3 regions of the Marinilactibacillus sp. XAAS-LB27 genome follow, and region 1 is predicted to be linked to each of the others. Evidence: predicted binding sites of a transcription regulator. Region 1 holds the regulator's gene; each other region holds the start of a gene.

What was found. Region 1 encodes LexA, which represses DNA repair genes until DNA is damaged. Its sites were predicted from a motif close to CNAACANNTGTTNG; they were not measured.
Region 2: a site for LexA is predicted at 2,783-2,796, ahead of recA (recombinase RecA). Genes of this name have one in related genera too.
Region 3: a site for LexA is predicted at 4,304-4,317, ahead of uvrB (excinuclease ABC subunit UvrB). Genes of this name have one in related genera too.

The regions. Positions count from the first base shown of each region.
Region 1 is NZ_JAYXKP010000001.1:547,139-553,398, forward strand. It holds gene tkt (transketolase) at 1-1,455, opposite strand, end outside; gene VXN63_RS02650 (DUF896 domain-containing protein) at 1,583-1,825, opposite strand; gene lexA (transcriptional repressor LexA) at 2,095-2,730, shown strand; gene VXN63_RS02660 (NADPH-dependent FMN reductase) at 2,799-3,368, opposite strand; gene VXN63_RS02665 (LLM class flavin-dependent oxidoreductase) at 3,381-4,454, opposite strand; gene VXN63_RS02670 (winged helix-turn-helix transcriptional regulator) at 4,569-4,904, shown strand; gene VXN63_RS02675 (adenine phosphoribosyltransferase) at 4,977-5,489, opposite strand; gene recJ (single-stranded-DNA-specific exonuclease RecJ) at 5,520-6,260, opposite strand, start outside.
Region 2 is NZ_JAYXKP010000009.1:5,283-11,542, reverse strand. It holds gene rny (ribonuclease Y) at 1-1,087, opposite strand, end outside; gene recA (recombinase RecA) at 1,459-2,589, opposite strand; gene VXN63_RS10760 (competence/damage-inducible protein A) at 2,817-4,106, opposite strand; gene pgsA (CDP-diacylglycerol--glycerol-3-phosphate 3-phosphatidyltransferase) at 4,269-4,856, opposite strand; gene VXN63_RS10750 (helix-turn-helix domain-containing protein) at 4,933-5,829, opposite strand; gene yfmH (EF-P 5-aminopentanol modification-associated protein YfmH) at 6,142-6,260, opposite strand, start outside.
Region 3 is NZ_JAYXKP010000001.1:673,235-679,494, reverse strand. It holds gene VXN63_RS03255 (ComE operon protein 2) at 1-347, shown strand, start outside; gene VXN63_RS03250 (DNA internalization-related competence protein ComEC/Rec2) at 407-2,734, shown strand; gene holA (DNA polymerase III subunit delta) at 2,748-3,794, shown strand; gene rpsT (30S ribosomal protein S20) at 3,964-4,215, shown strand; gene uvrB (excinuclease ABC subunit UvrB) at 4,338-6,260, shown strand, end outside.

The sequences.
Region 1 (6,260 bases):
CATACCTCTAAAACTAGACAATTGTTCAACGGGTTCGTGTGTTGGGCCGTCTTCTCCTACAGCAACTGAATCATGTGTCAATACATAGATTGCCGGGATTTTTGAAAGTGCAGCAAGACGAACAGCTGGGCGAAGGTAATCACTGAATACGAAGAATGTACCTACGTAAGACTTCGTTCCTCCGTGTAATAAGATACCGTTCAAGGCCGCTGTCATAGCAAATTCTCTAACACCATACCAGATATTTCTTCCTTCATAATGACCTGGTTCAAAATCAGTCTGATTTTTCATCATAGTATTATTAGAGCCTGATAAGTCAGCAGATCCACCCCAAAGATTTGGAATTGAATCAGATAGTGCGTTCAATACTTCTCCACTCGTTGCTCGCGTAGCAGAAGCGCTGTCTTCTACAGAATAGACTGGCAATGATTCATCCCAGTTTTCTGGTAGTTCTCCACTTAATGCTAATTTGAATTTCTCAGCTAGTTCTGAGTGTGTACTTGTATAATCTTCAAGCGCTTTGTTCCAATTCTCTTCTGCTGTTTGGCCTTTATCGACCATAAGCTCTTTGAATCGTTTGGCAACTTCTTCTGGTACAAAGAAGTCTTCGCCTTCCCATCCATACGCTTTTTTAGCAGCTGTTACACCTTCGGCCCCAAGAGGAGCGCCGTGAACAGTGTGTGTTCCTGCATTAGGAGCACCAAAGCCGATAACAGTTTTAACTTCAATTAAAGTTGGTTTATCAGTTGATTCTTTTGCAGCCGTAATGGCTTTATCAATAGCGTCCAAATCGTTACCATCTTCAACAAGAATATGTTCCCAACCATAAGCTTCAAAACGTTTCCCAACGTTTTCGGTGAAAGCTTTTGAAGTAGGCCCATCCAAAGAAATGTCGTTGGAATCATAAAGCATGATCATTTTACCTAATTTAAGGTGTCCTGCTAGAGAAGCCGCTTCTTGAGATACGCCTTCCATTAAATCACCATCTCCACATAGTGCATATGTGTAGTGATCAACGATGTTGTGGTCTCCCTGATTATAGGTTGAAGCCAAGTGCGCTTCTGCCATAGCCATACCTACTGCATTCGCTACGCCTTGTCCTAAAGGACCAGTCGTTGCTTCAACACCGTCAGTATAGTGTACTTCAGGGTGTCCTGGTGTACGACTATCTAGCTGACGGAAATTCTTCAAATCATCAACTGTTACATCATAACCTGCTAAATGCAATAAGCTATAAAGTAACATTGATCCGTGTCCAGCAGACAAAACAAAGCGATCGCGATCGAACCATTTCGAATTTTTCGGATTAACATTCAAGTGACGTGTCCATAGTGTGTAAGCCATTGGTGCAGCACCCATTGGTAATCCAGGGTGTCCAGAATTTGCTTTTTGAACGCCGTCAATACTAAGAGTTCGAATTGTATCTACAGCCATTTGATCAGTTTTATCAAACAAGTAACTCATTCCTTCCTATTGCTAAAAGTGGTAACGCTCCTAATCATTGTACTATTTATATTAGTTTTATTCAACGCTTTCATAGAACATTCGTAAATTTGTCCGTACGTCTTTATTTGGAAGGAGATTAGTCTCTATTATGGATTCCTTTATCTTTTTGAATCCCTTTAAGTTTTTCTGGGGTAACGTCTTGACCATCTGGATCTACAATTTTCATTCCTTCTATATGATTTCTCATACCAGATCTAAAAGCTTTAATGTATTTTTCTCTAAGATCTTTCTGCTCAGTTACTTCTTCCTGTGTCAAACCTTCGCTTCTTTGTTTTCTAACTAACTCATTAATTCTATCTAATTGGTCTTTTGCTAACATTTTATATCCTCCTATTAGGCTTTCTAGCCTATACTTTTTCTTTTAGTGCATCCTATTGCGAACAACCATTGTAATACAAATGTGCTTAAGAATCTAATTTCCTAGGGAAATCCAAGCTTATTTCGAACATTCGTTTGATTAGATGTTCGGTATATGATATAATTTTACTAAAGTTTACGAACATTGTGAACTCTTATTCACTGAATCATACACTAGACTATTATTATACTTAATTTAAACGACAATTTGAAGGGATGAGGTGTTACAATATGACTACTAGAGGCCGTAAAGGCGAAAAACAAATCGAAATTTTACGTTATATTCATGAACAAGTAAACAAAAGAGGATATCCACCTACTGTTCGAGAAATTGGATCTGCCACTGAATTATCTTCCACTTCTACTGTGCATGGCCATTTAGCTAGACTAGAAAAGAATGGCTTTATCTTGAGAGATCCTTCAAAACCAAGAGCAATTGAATTCACTAAAGAAGGTTTGATTAAAATTGGAATTGATGAATTTGAAAATCATATTCCATTATTAGGTGTTGTTACCGCCGGAGAACCTATCTTAGCCGTTGAAGAAGCAACGGATTATTTTCCAATTCCTAATGACTTAGAAATTGATAAAGGTAATCTTTTCATGTTGACCATTCGTGGTAACAGTATGATTAATGCTGGAATTTTTGATGGTGACCAAGTCATCGTCAGAAAACAAGAATCCGCTCAAAATGGTGACGTCGTTATTGCAATGACTGATGATGAAGAAGCAACGTGCAAAAGATTCTATAAAGAACAAGGTTATATTCGCCTTCAACCAGAAAATGATACGATGGATCCGATTATATTATCTGATGTCTCTATCTTAGGTAAAGTTGTTTCTTTATACAGATCACATATCTACTAGAATAGGTTAAAACGAAAAGGCAGTCATGCTGTGAAGGTAAAACACTTCATAGTCATGGCTGCCTTTTTTTAGAATCCGTATGCTTCTTCTTGTGCTCCCCAAATTCCTTTATAGGCGGTTGCAAGTATAACTGTATCCTCAATGAGTTTTTCAAGTCTGAAATGAATATCGTCATTATTAATTTTTCCAGCTGTATAGTCTGTATCCAACAAGAAAACATAATTTGGTACAATATTAGATTTCATATAGCTGAGGATAGGCTTAAGTTGCTGCTCAGGTATTAAATAATGTCTATTTGACCCTGCTGTTGCAATGATTGCCGAAACTTTATTTTGTAAAGCGCTTTGTGGTAGTAAATCAAAGACGTTTTTCAATACAGCAGGTATGGATGCTTGGAATATCGGTGTCGCGATAATAAGGATATCTGCTGCCATAATGGTTTCTGTGATCAGTTTATTATCCCCAGTATAATCAAGATAATTTCTTCCATCACTAAATTGCATCTCATAATCTTTTAAATCCAATAGCGAATACATATGATCTCCGCCATACTTTACTTCAAGTTCAGCCATGACTTTATTAGCCACTATAGAAGACTTCTCCCCGACGTTTGAACCTGCTAATACGACGATATTCATCTAATCTACTCCTTATTTTTTAGTGTGCTTTCTAATCGCTGGTAAGATTTTCTCACCAATAATGTCAATATTTTTCTTAATATCATCCATAGTAACACCACCAAAATCCAGTTGGGCAATGTAGCGTTGATTTCCGAATAATTCATGCTGATAAAGTATTTTTTCAATAATTAATTCTGGGTCTCCTACATTGATGACACTTCTGTAGTCTTGTCCGTGAGCAAATGCTTGCTTAGGAAATCCTTGTCCATTTGTTTTTTTCATTCCTTCATTAACGTGAGGATAGTATTCTCGGAAGGCGTCCATTTTATTCGTACTAGCATAAAAGAAGCCTGCTGTTGCTACTGGTAATGTTTTAATATCGTACCCAGCTTCGGCAGCTGTTTCTCTGTAAAGATCAATCGGTTTCTTGAATTCAGATGCCGGTCCTCCCAAGTGCGCTTGATACATTGGAACACCCATTAATCCCGCTTTTTGTGCAGAAGCATAAGAGCCTCCCACTGCTCTCCATATTGGTAGACCATTCTGGTCGTTATCTGGTCTAGGTATAACGTGTGCATCATTTAGAGGTGCACGGTATTCCCCTTTCCAACTCAACCTTTCATTTTCATTGATTCCTAGTAATAAGTTAAACTTTTCTTCAAATAACGCTTCATAGTCTCTAAGATCATATCCTAGCAAATCGTATAAGCCTACTCTTGAAGCACGACCCGCTACGATTTCCATACGACCATTAGATAATAGATCGATTGTTGCGGCATCTTCAAAAACACGGACCGGATCAGACGTACTGATAATTGTTGATCCTGATGATATTTTGATCTGATTTGTAGCTTGTGCTATAGCCGATAAAATGATCATATGTGCTTGCGATACAAAATGATCTTGGTGAGATTCCCCAAGTTGAAAAATATCTATCCCAGCTTCATCAGCTAGTACAGCCGTCTCTATAATCTCTTTGATTCTTTGTTGAGCAGAAATTCTTTTTCCAGTATGTGGATTTGGTAAATGGTCTCCAAGTGTGTATAAGCCAAACTCAAGCCCTTTACTTTCATCAATTTTTGGTAAAATTCGATTGTTGATCATAAATGTATCATTCCTCTTATAATTAGTAAGTTAATTATAACATGATTCTTTATCTATTGAAGTAGGTACTTTATAGTGCTATAGTATACTTAATATACTAATGGAGGTGTACAGATGATATCTGATCTAGAACCAGAACATTGCAAAGTAAATGAACCTTTAGACATCTTATTTGGTAAATGGACCCCTGTTATTTTATTGAATTTAATGCATACCAGTCCAATGCGTTTCAGCGAAATTAAGAGAGCCATTCCGGAAATCACACAAAAAATGTTAACTAAGCAATTACGTGAATTGGAATCTCAACTGATTATAACCAGAGAAGTTTTTCCAGAAGTTCCCCCTAGGGTGGAGTATTCCGTCACTGCCTATGGTAGAACGTTGGAACCCATTCTTGATGCTCTCCATCAATGGGGAAATGCACACAAAAAGAAATTACTTGAAAATTGATAAAAAAGTACTGTACTGTCATAGACTGATTTCAACTTTCAGTCTTAAGACAAGTACAGTACTTTTTTTATTTTAGTATTCCATTAAAGTGAAGATATCGTAACCTTTAATTTTCTCTCGACCATTAAGGTCTTTCAATTCGATAAAGAATGCTGTTCCAACAACTTCGCCACCAAGTTTTTCAACAAGCTCTATCGTAGCAGCAATTGTTCCACCAGTAGCTAACAGGTCATCACATACTAAAACCTTTTGTCCAGGTTTGATTGAGTCTTCGTGTAGTTGAAGGACATCACTACCATATTCCAAACCATAACTCACTTCAATGGTTTTTCTAGGTAGTTTGCCTTTTTTACGACATGGGGCAAAGCCTATCCCTAATTCAAAAGCTACAGGACATCCAACAATAAAGCCTCTTGCCTCTGGTCCAACAATCATGTCTACTTCTTTATCTTTAGCATATTCTACGATTTTTTGAGTCGCTTCACTGTACGCTTTTCCGTCAGCCATCAATGGAGAGATATCTCTAAAAGTAATACCTTCCTGTGGAAAATCGGGAACATCTGCAACATAATTTTTTAAGTCCATTATAAGTCTCCTTTTATTATACAAGTGCATTTATTTTAAATTTTTCAGTGCTTCTGTCAGTTCTTTGAATGAACTATAAACAACGGTTTCTTCCACAGCAATATTTTCAAGTCTCTGCTTGTAAACTTTTGTCTCTTCAATAGCCATTTTACTCGCCTCAGAATTCACACTGAGCAGTCCGCCTTCTATTGTAACAAATCCGGCTTCTAAAAACACCCTGATTATGAATTTTAGAATCGTTTTGTCCATTTTTAGATAATCTGCAAGTAGAGTTCCTTTTTCTTTAAGATCAATATTTTTATGTTTTGCTAAAAATTTATATAGTTTAGCAAACTGTTCTCTTGAAGGCATACCGAGTAAATAATCCTTACTTTTTGTATAAAAGATACAGTATAAGGTTTGTTCTTCATTGTGAAGTACCGTATTTTTGATTAGTTCCATCGACTCAGGACAGTCTACAATGACATAAGCACTTTGAGCATTAAAACTCAAAGCATCTTTTGTTGTTTCAATCAATAAGCTATCAGATTGATTCGTCACAAAGGGACTATACTTAGTAAAATTCTGCTTATTATAAAAAAGATACGTAACGCCTTCCATCAGTAAATCTGATTTTTTTAGATCAGTAGTTCTTTTGTCTATAATAACTTGATTCAAAAACTTCATATCCGTTAACTGCATTTGAGGTTTTTTATTTCCGTTCCATTCATTAATTTCTACCGTACCAACTACTGAAATGGGTGTATCAGATTTTAATGCATCCGCGATTGA
Region 2 (6,260 bases), on a different contig from region 1:
TAGCTAACTGAATATCTTCTCCAAGTTCTGCTGCCATTACGCCAGCGATTTTGGCCACTTCAATTGAATGATTCAAAACATTTTGACCATAGCTTGTTCTAAAGTGTAAGCGCCCGATTATTTTAATGAAATCAGGATGTATTGAGTGAATACCTAAATCAAAAATAGCTTCTTCACCAATTTCTCGGATACGTTCATCCATTTCTTTTCGAGATTTTTCTACTGCTTCCTCGATTCGGCCTGGGTGAATTCGTCCATCTGAAATCAGTTTTTCAAGTGCCATTTTAGCTGTCTCACGACGTATAGGATCAAATCCACTTAATACGACTGCTTCTGGTGTATCATCGATTATTAGATCCATACCTGTCAAGCTCTCAAGCGTACGTATATTACGTCCTTCTCGTCCTATGATACGACCTTTCATATCATCATTCGGTAAGTTTACTACGCTGACAGTTGTTTCGGTAACTTTGTCTGCTGCAGAGCGTTGTATGGCTTGAGTAATTAAGTTTTTGGCTCTACGATCAGCTTCTGATTTCGCTTTGTCTTCATATTGTTTGACCATAATTGCTAATTCACGAGATAATTCTTTTTCTGTTTGAGATAAAACGATTGATTTCGCTTCTTCTTGAGATAAAGCAGCAACAGCTAGTAATTTCTCTTGCTGTTCTGTAATTAAATCCTCAGCTGCTTGCTCCAAGTCTTCAATTGCTTTTTGTCTACTTGTCAAACGATCTTCTCTACTTTGTAAAGAACTTTCTCTCTTGTCTATCGTATTAGCTTTTCGTTCAAGATTGTCTTCTCTCTGGTCCAAACGATTTTCTTGACGTGCTACTTCAGAGCGTCTTTCTTTTAACTCCCATTCTACTTCTGTTCGGTAAGAATGGATTTCCTCTTTGGCCTCTAACAACGCTTCTTTTTTCAAGGTTTCAGCTTCTTTGTTAGCATCTTCTACTATGTTATCCGCTGTTTTTCTTGAATCAGCAAGTCTTTTTTCAAAGCTTTTTTTATTTAAATAAGCTCCTACGAAGATTCCGATGATTAAAGTAACGATAGCGAAGGCTACTGAGTATAAAAGAGTAGTCATTTGGTCACCTCCGTATCATTATTTAGTTTACATTTAATTCATGTATAAAAAAGTCAGGTACTATTTATGTTAAGCAACGACCGTTTTCAATTATTGAGAACGTGCGTCAGTTATAATAAAGTATTTATGATTAACATAATTGTGTAACAGACAATCTAATTTTAAAGGTCTTATGCCTATGTGTCAATACAGTTTGTAGAAAGAGAAGGATTTTAGACCTTTTTGTTGAAAAATCGTTTAAAAGAACTTCATTCGTACATACTTCAATCAGCTGAAGTTTTCTTTTTTTAGCACGATACAATCAAAATATAACCAAAAAGCACCACACAAATAAAGAATTTGTGTGGTGCTTCACTTCACTTTAAAAAGAATTAAACATCTAAAGTCTCAGAGTCAGATTCTGTTTCACTTTCATTCCCTGTTTCTTCTGATCCTATAACATCGGGACTTTCTTCAAGTTTAATGACACCAGCGTCGCCACTTAACTTGTTAACAAACTCGATATCTTCTTCACTACCAATATCGTAAGCAACACGAACTCTTTTTTCAATTTCGAGGCGCATTTCAGGGTGATCTGTAAGATATTGTTTTGAGTTCTCACGACCCTGTCCAATTCTTTCTTCACCGTATGAGTACCATGCACCAGCTTTATCAATAATCTCAGCATCAGAGCCCATATCTACTAGTTCTCCAACTTGAGAAATACCTTCACCATACATAATATCTACTAACGCTACTTTAAATGGCGGTGCAACCTTGTTTTTAACAACTTTGATTTTAGTTTTATTACCTGTCATATCTTTACCAGACTTGATGGCTTCACTACGACGTACTTCTAATCTAACTGTAGCGTAGAACTTCAACGCACGTCCCCCTGGAGTCGTCTCAGGGCTACCAAACATAACACCGACTTTTTCACGAATCTGATTGATAAATAGCGCAATTGTTTTTGTTTTGTTGATTGATCCAGATAGTTTACGAAGAGCTTGTGACATCAAACGTGCTTGAAGACCAACGTGAGAAGCACCCATTTCTCCGTCAATTTCAGCTCGAGGTACTAGTGCTGCTACAGAGTCAATAACAACCATGTCCACTGCACCACTTGAAACAAGTGCATCTGCAATCTCTAATGCTTGTTCACCTGTATCTGGCTGAGAAAGTAATAATTCATCTATGTCTACACCTAAGGCACGTGCATATTTAGGATCTAGTGCATGCTCAGCATCTATAAATGCCGCAATACCACCATGAGCTTGTATAGAAGCAATTGCATGTAAAGCAACTGTTGTTTTACCAGAACTCTCTGGTCCGTACACTTCGATAATACGTCCACGAGGATACCCGCCTATACCTAACGCAACATCTAACGCAAGAGAACCACTTGGTACGGTTTTAACTTGAGTATCGATTTTTTCGCCCATTTTCATAATGGACCCTTTACCGAAATTCTTCTCAATCTTGCTTAGTGCTGCATCTAGTGCTTTTCTACGATCATCTGTCATTAATATATTCTCCTCCTATTGATTCAGGACTTAATTTTGATATACTTTTAAGCTTACTACTACTATTTAACCTACACATTTATTGCTTTTTTATAGACTAATCCTCTTTTGAATCTAGTCTATTTATAGCAAACGTGCATTCTCTACTACTCTATTATTTTACTGTTTTTCTGAACAAAAAGCAAGCTTAAATCGAACATTTATTCGCAATAAATGCACTTTCCATTTTATGCTCTTTCGTCGTTATCATTCATGTAAAATACTTTTTCTTGTATTGTAAGACCCAGCAATGATCGACGAACAAGATTTAAAGCATTCAATACTGCAAGATTTCTGTTATTATCTCGGTCTCTTTTAAAGTGAAAGTGCTTTGCAAAAGTTGTTTGTCCTTTATGTGCAATTCCTATCCAGACAATTCCCGCTTCTTTACCTTCTAGGGGATGAGGCCCTGCTACGCCTGTTAGAGATACTGCAATATCTGCATCAAATTTTTCTAGAGCTTTCTCAGCCATTTCTACTGCACACTCAGCACTCACCACGCCATACGTGTCAATCGTTTCATTTGAGACGCCAAGAGCCTGATGTTTCTTTTCAGAACTGTAAACTACGATTCCGCCATCAAGTACTGAACTGGCACCTTGTTCACTCGCAATACAACTTAAAAAGGCCCCTCCGGTCAAGCTTTCAGCAGCAGTAATCTTTTTACTTTGTTCAAATAAAAGCGACTGAACAACGTAAGAAAGGGTGTGATCTCCATATCCGTAAATGTAATCACCAATTTTAGCTTTTATTGCTTCTTCTACTTCTGTAATCATCTTTTCGCACTCGTCTTCAGTCTTTCCTTTAGCAGTTATCCTAACTTTTGATTCTCCGTTAGAAGCATAAATAGCAATAGTAGGATTGGATTGTTCCTTAATTATACTATCTAATTGCTCTGCTACTTGAGCTTCTGTCAGACCAAACAATCTAATCATTCTAGAGACTAATTTTTGATTTTCTTGTTCCAGTTCAATCAGTCTATTTTTAAGATAGTTTTCGACCATAGGTTTGAGTTCACTTGGTGGTCCAGGAAGCATAACATAAGCTCGATTATCTTTTTCTAAGAATACCCCTACTGCTAATCCATCGTCGTTTAGCAAGGGCTCTGAACCTTCTAGTATAAGCGCCTGAAGTCGATTGTTTTCTGGCATTTTGAAATCGCTATCTCTATGGCGTTCAATAATTTTTTCTTCTGTTTCTTCATGTATGACCATATTTAAGCCTAGATGCTTTGATACCACTGATTTTGTTATGTCATCTTCAGTAGGTCCAAGACCTCCTGTCAGTATGATCGTATCTACTCTAGATTCGGCTACTTTAATCGCTTCAGCTAGCCTTTCAGCATTGTCTCCCACAGTTACCTGATGATAAATCTCAATACCAAGAGAAGATAATTCTTTAGATAAATAGGCAGCGTTCGAATTAATCACCTGTCCCATTAATAATTCTGTTCCAACGGTAATAATTTCAGCTTTCATACTACTCCTCCTACATATAAATACTGTTTGATTAATCTTAATCTAATTTTTTTAGATAGCATATTTTGATTTTATCATATTAAATTTCAGAATACCGCTTCAAGGATTAAAAAAAAGCGTGCGCAATCCTTTAAGATCACACACGCCTTATTCAAATGTCTATCAACTACTGAAGGTTCCTTTGAAAAAATGTCTCGCATTGTAAAAATAGTCAAATCCAGAATATAAAGTGAAAATTAGACAAATATATAATAGAATTGTCGCAACGGGGATACCTGTCCAATTGAAAGGGAAATTACTCAACAAGAGAAAAATAATAGCAAGCATCTGCGTATTAGTTTTCACTTTACCTGGCCAAGATGCAGCCAATACCGTTCCACCTTGTTCAACTAATAATAGTCTCAAGCCCGTAACCGCCAGTTCTCTACATACTATAACCGCTACAACCCATGCGGGAGCCATATTTAACTGAACTAATAAAATCAGTGCTGTCATAACCAGCATTTTATCTGCCAGTGGATCTGCAAATTTCCCAAAGTTTGATACAATGTTCATTTTCCTTGCAAGATAACCGTCCAACCAATCAGTGAAACTGGCAACAGCGAAAACAATCGTCGCAATCAATAGCTTAACTTCAATAGAAGAATTTAAGATTTCTAAAGTTCCTAAATCTATAGGCATAACCACTAGTACGATAAATATCGGAATCATGAAGATTCTAAGCATCGTTAGTTTATTCGGTAAATTCATAGTTTCCTCCTAGACATTCAAATGAAAGACCAGGGTTAATGGAATTAACTCGGTCTTTCTCTGAAAAAGCATTCTATTATTGCTCGAAGTTAAAAATCAGATCTTGTTTAACAGCATTCGCCGATTCCGGTGCATACTCTACAGATTGTCCACTTAATTGAACAGTTGTGACAGCAGCATTTCCAATCACGACAGCTACAGTCTCTACATCTTCCGGTAAGTCTGTAGAGATAGATTCTCCGCCAGACAGAAGCGCTTGCTGATCTGTTGTACCATCTACAGTGATACTAACCCATGAATCTCCACCTTCAGCATTCAAAGTCAGACTCTTATCATCCGGTAATGGGCCGGATACACTGTAAGTCGTCGTACCACCAGTACTCGACTCTTGCGCAATAGTGAATGGATCTTCTGGTTCTGGTTCTGGTTCTGGTTCTGGTTCTGGTTCTTCTTCAGTATCCTCATCATCAGCCGGAGCCTCTGGTTGAGTATTCTCCGCATCTTCATTACTTTCGACATTCACATTATCATTCTGTGCACTTTCGTCTTGATTCACAGATGAGTTATTATTATTGGAGTTGCTACTAACGGCTATATAAAAAGCCAATGCAATACCTAGAACTAATAATATAATCAAAATTGTCGGTAAACTATCTTGGATGGTACTCATCATGCCATTTTCTTTAGGCTTTGTTCTAGTCTGTGTTGTTCTAACTTGCTCAGTGATTTCTTCACTCTTAGGTGTTGGAATATCAGAATGATCCTTTAACAGTTGTTCTCCATCTAAGCCGACAGTATCCGCATATTGCTTGATAAAGGCTCTAGCATAGAAATTACCTGGTAAAACCTCTAATTTTCCTTCTTCAACAGCAATCAAATATCTTTTTTGGATTTTAGTCATTTGTTGCAAATCATCTAATGTATATCCTTTGGCTTTTCTAGCTTCTTTAAGCTTTTCGCCTACTTCATTCACTCTTGTCACCTACCCTAATATCATTCTTATAGCCTGTATTATACTTCTATAGAAAACAACCACTCTAGTGATTCATATTCTTTGGACCTATTTTCTATTTCTACAGGGATCAGGTCAATCTTTATAATTTTTTTATTAACACTCATTATATAACCGTTTATATTTAATATAAAACAAGGGTTATGGACCTATTTATAAAAGTATACCACACGAAAAACTTTGAGTATAGGGTGATTATTGCATCTGTACTGGATCCTATTAAAGATTTATTAATGATTGAAATTTATTGATTTTAAAGCCCATATTCAAGCTCTAAGTTCTTTTGAGAACATGAAATACAGACATGTTTTTTTCTATCAAAAAGCTTGAAGCTAATTGTTTAATATCCTCCAATTTAATTTGTTCCATTAACGGTACAATATCAAAAACGG
Region 3 (6,260 bases), 130 kb from region 1:
ACGTACACTGTATTGAACATGGATGTTATGTAGTAGATGGACACTGTGTAAGAACAGTTCATGCCGAAATTAATGCTATTTTACAATGCTCTAAATTTGGTGTTAAGACAGAGGGTTCCGATATCTATGTGACGCACTTTCCATGTTTACAGTGTACGAAAACGATTATACAAGCAGGTATTCAAAAGATATATTATTTGAGAGATTACCACAATAATGATTATGCTTTGAAACTTTTGGAGCATGCTAAAATTGATGTCGAACAGGTAGATGTTCCAAGTGACTTGTTTCAAAATATAGGGCATCTTTATAATTCAGATTCAAAACCCGATCATACGCTTTCATAAAACTTGAAATAAAAGGTTTTCTAATCTTTCCGGCCGTACTTTCGTTAGCAATGATAACGATGGTCTTAGAAAACTTTTCGGCGCTGTATGTGGCAGTAGTAATAGTCGTCATTATACGCTTGATTATGACCAGAAATGGTCAAATTCTGGTCATTTCGGTGTTTGTCGCGTTAATGCTCTGTAGTTTGATTATGGTAAAGACACATAACGAAAAAACATGGTTAAATAAAGATATACAAACGATTCGTGTGCTCATCAAAAAAAGCACTGTTGATATTGATGGGGATCGACTTAGATTTACGGGTTTGGTTCATCTAGATAATGAGCGTGCTGAGGAAGTGATCATTACCTATAAAATCCAGTCGGAAGCAGAGAAGAGTGACTTTTTAACAAATTCTTTCTCTGATTATGTTGAACTGACTGGTTCATTATCAAAACCAAATCAAGCGCGAAATTTTAATCAGTTCGATTATAGAAAATATTTATACAGAAACCAAATTTATTGGATTTTTCAAGCAGATACTATAGAAAAACTACCTGAAGAAAAGACTGGTATGCCTTTTTCATATCGAGTGGATAGAGTAAGAACAGATTTCTTGAAATTTCTTGATCAGATTCTATCCGGTAAAACGAGTACCTATGTAAAAACGTTGCTTTTTGCAGACAAGAGAGCAATGTCCGAATCCACTTTGGAAAACTATCGAAATCTAGGTGTGATTCATCTTTTAAGTATATCAGGGTTGCATATCCAATTTATGATTGCCTTAATAAGAAATGGTTTACTAAAATGCGGATTAACAAAAGAGACAACAGCTATCTGGCTACTCGTATTCTTGCCCATTTATGGATATCTTTCTGGATTTGGAGTCAGTGTGTTTCGAGCCATTGTACAAGCTTTGATTGCTACAGTGTTTACACTACTAAAGCATCCATCGTCGTCACTGGATAATTGGGCATTAACATTGATGTTGGCAATACTGATTGATCCTTATCAAATTTATTCTGCTGGTTTTCAGTTAAGTTATCTACTGAGTTGTCTGTTGATTTTACTTTCAAATCAGAAAAATATTCAGTCGATGTCACCCTTAAAGCAAATGATTGTATTGAACTGCACGCTCTCAATTGTGAGTATTCCAGTACTATCTTTTCATTTCTTTGAATTTTCTTGGATTGTTATTCTACTGAATTTCTTTTTTATTCCACTATTCTCTTATTTGCTGTTGCCGTTATTGGTGAGTTTGTTTATTGTGGGTATCTTAATCAGTAAGTGGACATTATTTGAGTGGATTAATACTATTTCAGATCAATTACTGAGTGGCATAGAACTAGGTGTCAAACTTTTGAGCGAAAGCTATGATTTTTCTTTTGTAGTCGGTAGACTGTCAGTAGTCGGCATGATTTTTTTAAGCTTAGGTATCATAATGTTGTTGATCTCTTTAGAAAAAAATAGAGGTTATAGTAAGAAGGGTATGATCCTAGTTGGATGTCTTTTGTTTTTTGTAGGATTATTTTCAGAACAATTGTCGCCTGTTGGCAAAGTTATGATGATAGACATTGGTCAAGGAGATGCACTGTTGATCAAACAGCCATTTGGTAAAGGCAATTATTTGATTGACACTGGTGGACTAGTGGAATGGAAATCAGTAGAAGAGTGGAGAAAAAAAGAAACACCTTTTGCAGTAGGGGAAGATATTGTCTTACCGACTATAAAATCGCAAGGTGTAAACAGACTTCATCAAATTTATCTTTCACATGCTGATGCTGACCATATTGGAGCTCTTGAAGAAATCATTCAAGATATACAGACACAAGAAATTTTAGCTACTCAGTCGACCTTTTTGGATCCATCACTTGAAGCATTGATGCCAGAGTTCAAAAAACGAAAGATTCAACTCACTGTTTTAAGTAGGGACCTAGAAAGTGCCTTGGGTCCTGGGTTGAAAGTCATTTATCCGGATCATAATATAAATGTAAAAGAAAATCAAAATAAAAACGAGGCTTCATTGGTCTTGTATGGTAAAATCGGTCGATACAGGTGGTTATTCACAGGAGATCTTGAAGCGAACGGAGAAGATGAACTTATCCGAACTTATCCAAACTTAACAGTGGATATTTTGAAGGTAGCTCACCATGGAAGTTTGACTTCTTCACAAGAAACTTTTTTAGATTCTTTGGAACCGAAAATAGGGTGGATTTCGAGCGGTGTGAACAACGTCTATGGACATCCAAACCCTGAAGTGTTGAATCGATTAGAAGATAGAGCAATCGATTTTTACAGAACAGACCTAAAAGGAGCCGTCCTGTACGAATATTATGCTTTCCCCTTTATTAACCTTAATGATGATCGTATGATACAAGTAATACCTCATCATGATGATACAAATTAGTGAGGAGCTCAGGATGATTGAGTTAAAAAAACAAATCAAAGCAATAGAAAATAAAACATACTCAGCCGTTTATCTGGTTCAGGGAACGGAACAATATCTAAGTGAGAAGGTGAAATTTGCGTTTATCAATTCAGTATTGGATGATGAAGTTTCTGAGTTCAATTTTGGCCAGTTCGATATGAGAGAAACAACGATTGATGTAGCTTTACAGGAGGCTGAATCCTTTCCATTCTTTGGAGATAAAAGGCTTGTCTTTGTACAGTCTCCTTATTTCTTAACTGGTAAAACGATAACCAATGGCCCCGATCACGATATGAGTTATCTTGAATCCTATCTAGGAAATCCATCTGATTTTTCAGTACTAGTTATATTTGCAGCTTATGAAAAACTGGATAAACGAAAAAAAATAACTAAAACCCTGCTGAAGCAAGCTGAAATCATCAATATTGAGCCGCTAAATGAAAAATCCGTTTACGATCTTGTGAAGTCTACATGTGAGACTGAAGGATATTCTATTGATTCGGATGCACTAGATAAACTGATTCAGCTCACTGATCGGAATCTTTCCAAAAGTATGACTGAATTAGATAAACTGATGATTTATCATCATCAAGATAAACAGATCAACTTATCTACGGTGGAGCAACTAGTTCCTAAAACACTTGAACAGAACATTTTTGAATTAAATGATTTGGTGCTGAGTAAAAAGGTTCAGGAGTCCGTTGAACTTTATCAGGATCTGTTGACGCAAAAAGAAGACCCAATTAAAATAATAGCGTTGATGATCGGTCAATTTCGATTGTTACTTCAAGTGAAAATTTTGAGAAGAAAAGGTTACCAGCAAGCTGACATTGCAAAAATCTTAAAAGTACATCCTTTCAGGGTGAAACTTGCACTGCAAAAAGAAAAGAAATTTGAACAGAAGATACTCTCTAAAGCCCATCACCATCTTATAGATGCAGACTATTTAATCAAATCAGGTAAAGTAAATCCAGAGCTTCAAGTTGAACTATTTATTTTGAAATTTTCTGATGATCAGTCACATTTACAAGTAAACTAAATAAGTTTCTGCATGAAATATTGCAAAAACGATTCGTATCATGTAGAATGGAGAATGTTGAAAAACAACTGAATAGAGAAGGTTTCATTCGATGAAAAACGAACAGAAATGTACGTTTTATAGTGAATGAACTGGATTTAAAGAAATTTTATAAAGGAGTGTTTTCAGAATGCCAAATATGGTACAAGCTATTAAACGTCAGCGTCAAGATACTAAAAAGAATGCTAACAACGTTGCGCAAGTGTCAGCTATGCGTAGCACTAAGAAAAAATATTTAACTGCGGTTGAAGCTGGACAAGATAACTCAGCTGAATTATTTAAAACAGCTGCTAAAGCTATCGACCAAGCAGCGTCTAAAGGATTAATCCACAAGAATAAAGCTGCTCGCGACAAGTCTCGTTTATCTAAAAAATTAGGTTAATGACCTTAAGTTCGTATAAAAAGTTCTTCTTTCAGACATCAGTCTAAAGGAGAACTTTTTTTGACCTTTTGTGGTATTATTATTAATACGAATGTATGTTTAGGTTTAGGAGGAAATAAAGAATGTCTGAGAATCAATTTAAGTTACAATCTGTCTATGAGCCAAGTGGAGATCAGCCAGAGGCAATCAAAAAACTCGTTAAAGGAATCAAAGAAGGTCAGAAAGAACAAGTCTTACTAGGGGCTACGGGTACTGGAAAAACATTTACGATGTCGAACGTTATCCAGCAAGTCAATAAACCGACTCTTGTTATTGCACACAACAAGACACTTGCGGGACAATTATATTCAGAATTCAAAGAGTTCTTTCCTGACAATGCGGTAGAATACTTTGTAAGTTATTATGATTATTATCAACCAGAAGCTTATGTCCCTTCAACCGATACATTTATTGAAAAAGATGCATCAGTAAACGATGAAATAGATAAATTAAGACATTCGGCTACTAGTTCACTATTAGAAAGAAGAGACGTGATCGTAGTTGCTTCTGTTTCTTGTATCTATGGACTTGTAAATCCCAAAGATTACGCAGAACATGTATTGTCTCTTAGATCAGGCATGGAGATCAGCCGAGATGCTGTACTCAGAAGATTAGTTGATATGCAATTCGAAAGAAATGATATCGACTTTCAACGAGGTAGATTCCGTGCTCGAGGAGATATTGTTGAGATATTCTTAGCTTCTAGAGAAAGTGAAGCGATCAGAGTCGAATTTTTCGGAGATGAAATTGAACGGATAAGAGAAGTGGATGTACTAACAGGAGAGGTTAAAGCAGATCTTTCACATGTGGCTGTTTTCCCAGCTACCCACTTTGTTTCAAATGACGAACAGACGAGATCAGCAATCGAGTCCATAAAAGATGAATTAGGTGGAAGACTAGAAGAGCTGAAAGAAGATAACAAGTTACTTGAAGAACAGCGTTTAGAGCAGCGGACGAATTATGATATTGAAATGCTGATGGAAATGGGTTATTGTTCAGGGATTGAGAATTATTCTAGACATATGGATGGAAGAAAGCCGGGAGAGTCTCCGTATACATTACTTGATTTCTTTCCAAAAGATTCACTTTTCATCGTGGATGAGTCTCATATTTCAATGCCGCAGATTCGAGGCATGTATAATGGAGACCGTGCAAGGAAACAACAACTTGTAGAACACGGCTTCAGATTGCCAAGTGCATTGGATAACAGACCGCTTCGTCTGGAAGAGTTTGAAGAAAGAGTTCCTCAAATTACCTATATCTCTGCCACACCAGCAGATTATGAAATGGAACGGTCAACTCAAATTGTTGAGCAAATTATCCGACCTACAGGACTTCTTGATCCAATTATTGAGATCAGACCGATCAAAGGACAGATCGATGACTTAATTGAAGAGATCAATCTACGAATAGAAAGAAATGAAAGAGTCTTTATTACGACACTAACGAAGAAAATGTCTGAAGATTTGACCGACTATCTAAAAGAAGTTGGGATCAAAGTTCAGTACCTTCACAGTGATATCAAGACCCTCGAGCGAACACAAATTATCAGAGATTTGCGTATAGGTAAATTTGACGTACTAATCGGAATCAACTTGCTTCGAGAGGGGTTAGATGTACCAGAAGTTTCAATGGTTGCGATCCTTGACGCAGATAAAGAAGGTTTCCTTAGAAGTACGCGTTCTTTGATACAGACAATGGGACGTGCTGCGCGTAATGAGAATGGTCGAGTCATCTTGTATGCTGATAAACGAACAGACTCAATGAATAGAGCGATTGAAGAAACTGAGCGTAGACGTGAAATTCAAGAAGAATATAACCGTGTTCATGGGATTACCCCAATGACGATCAAGAAAGAAGTACGAGATCTTATCAAGATTTCTACAATTATCGAAGACGGGGAAGACTTGACAGAAGATACGTTCAAACAACTTTCGAGAGAAGAAAGAAGAGAACTAATCGAGACAATGGAACTCGAAATGAAACAAGCTGCGAAAGAGCTGGAC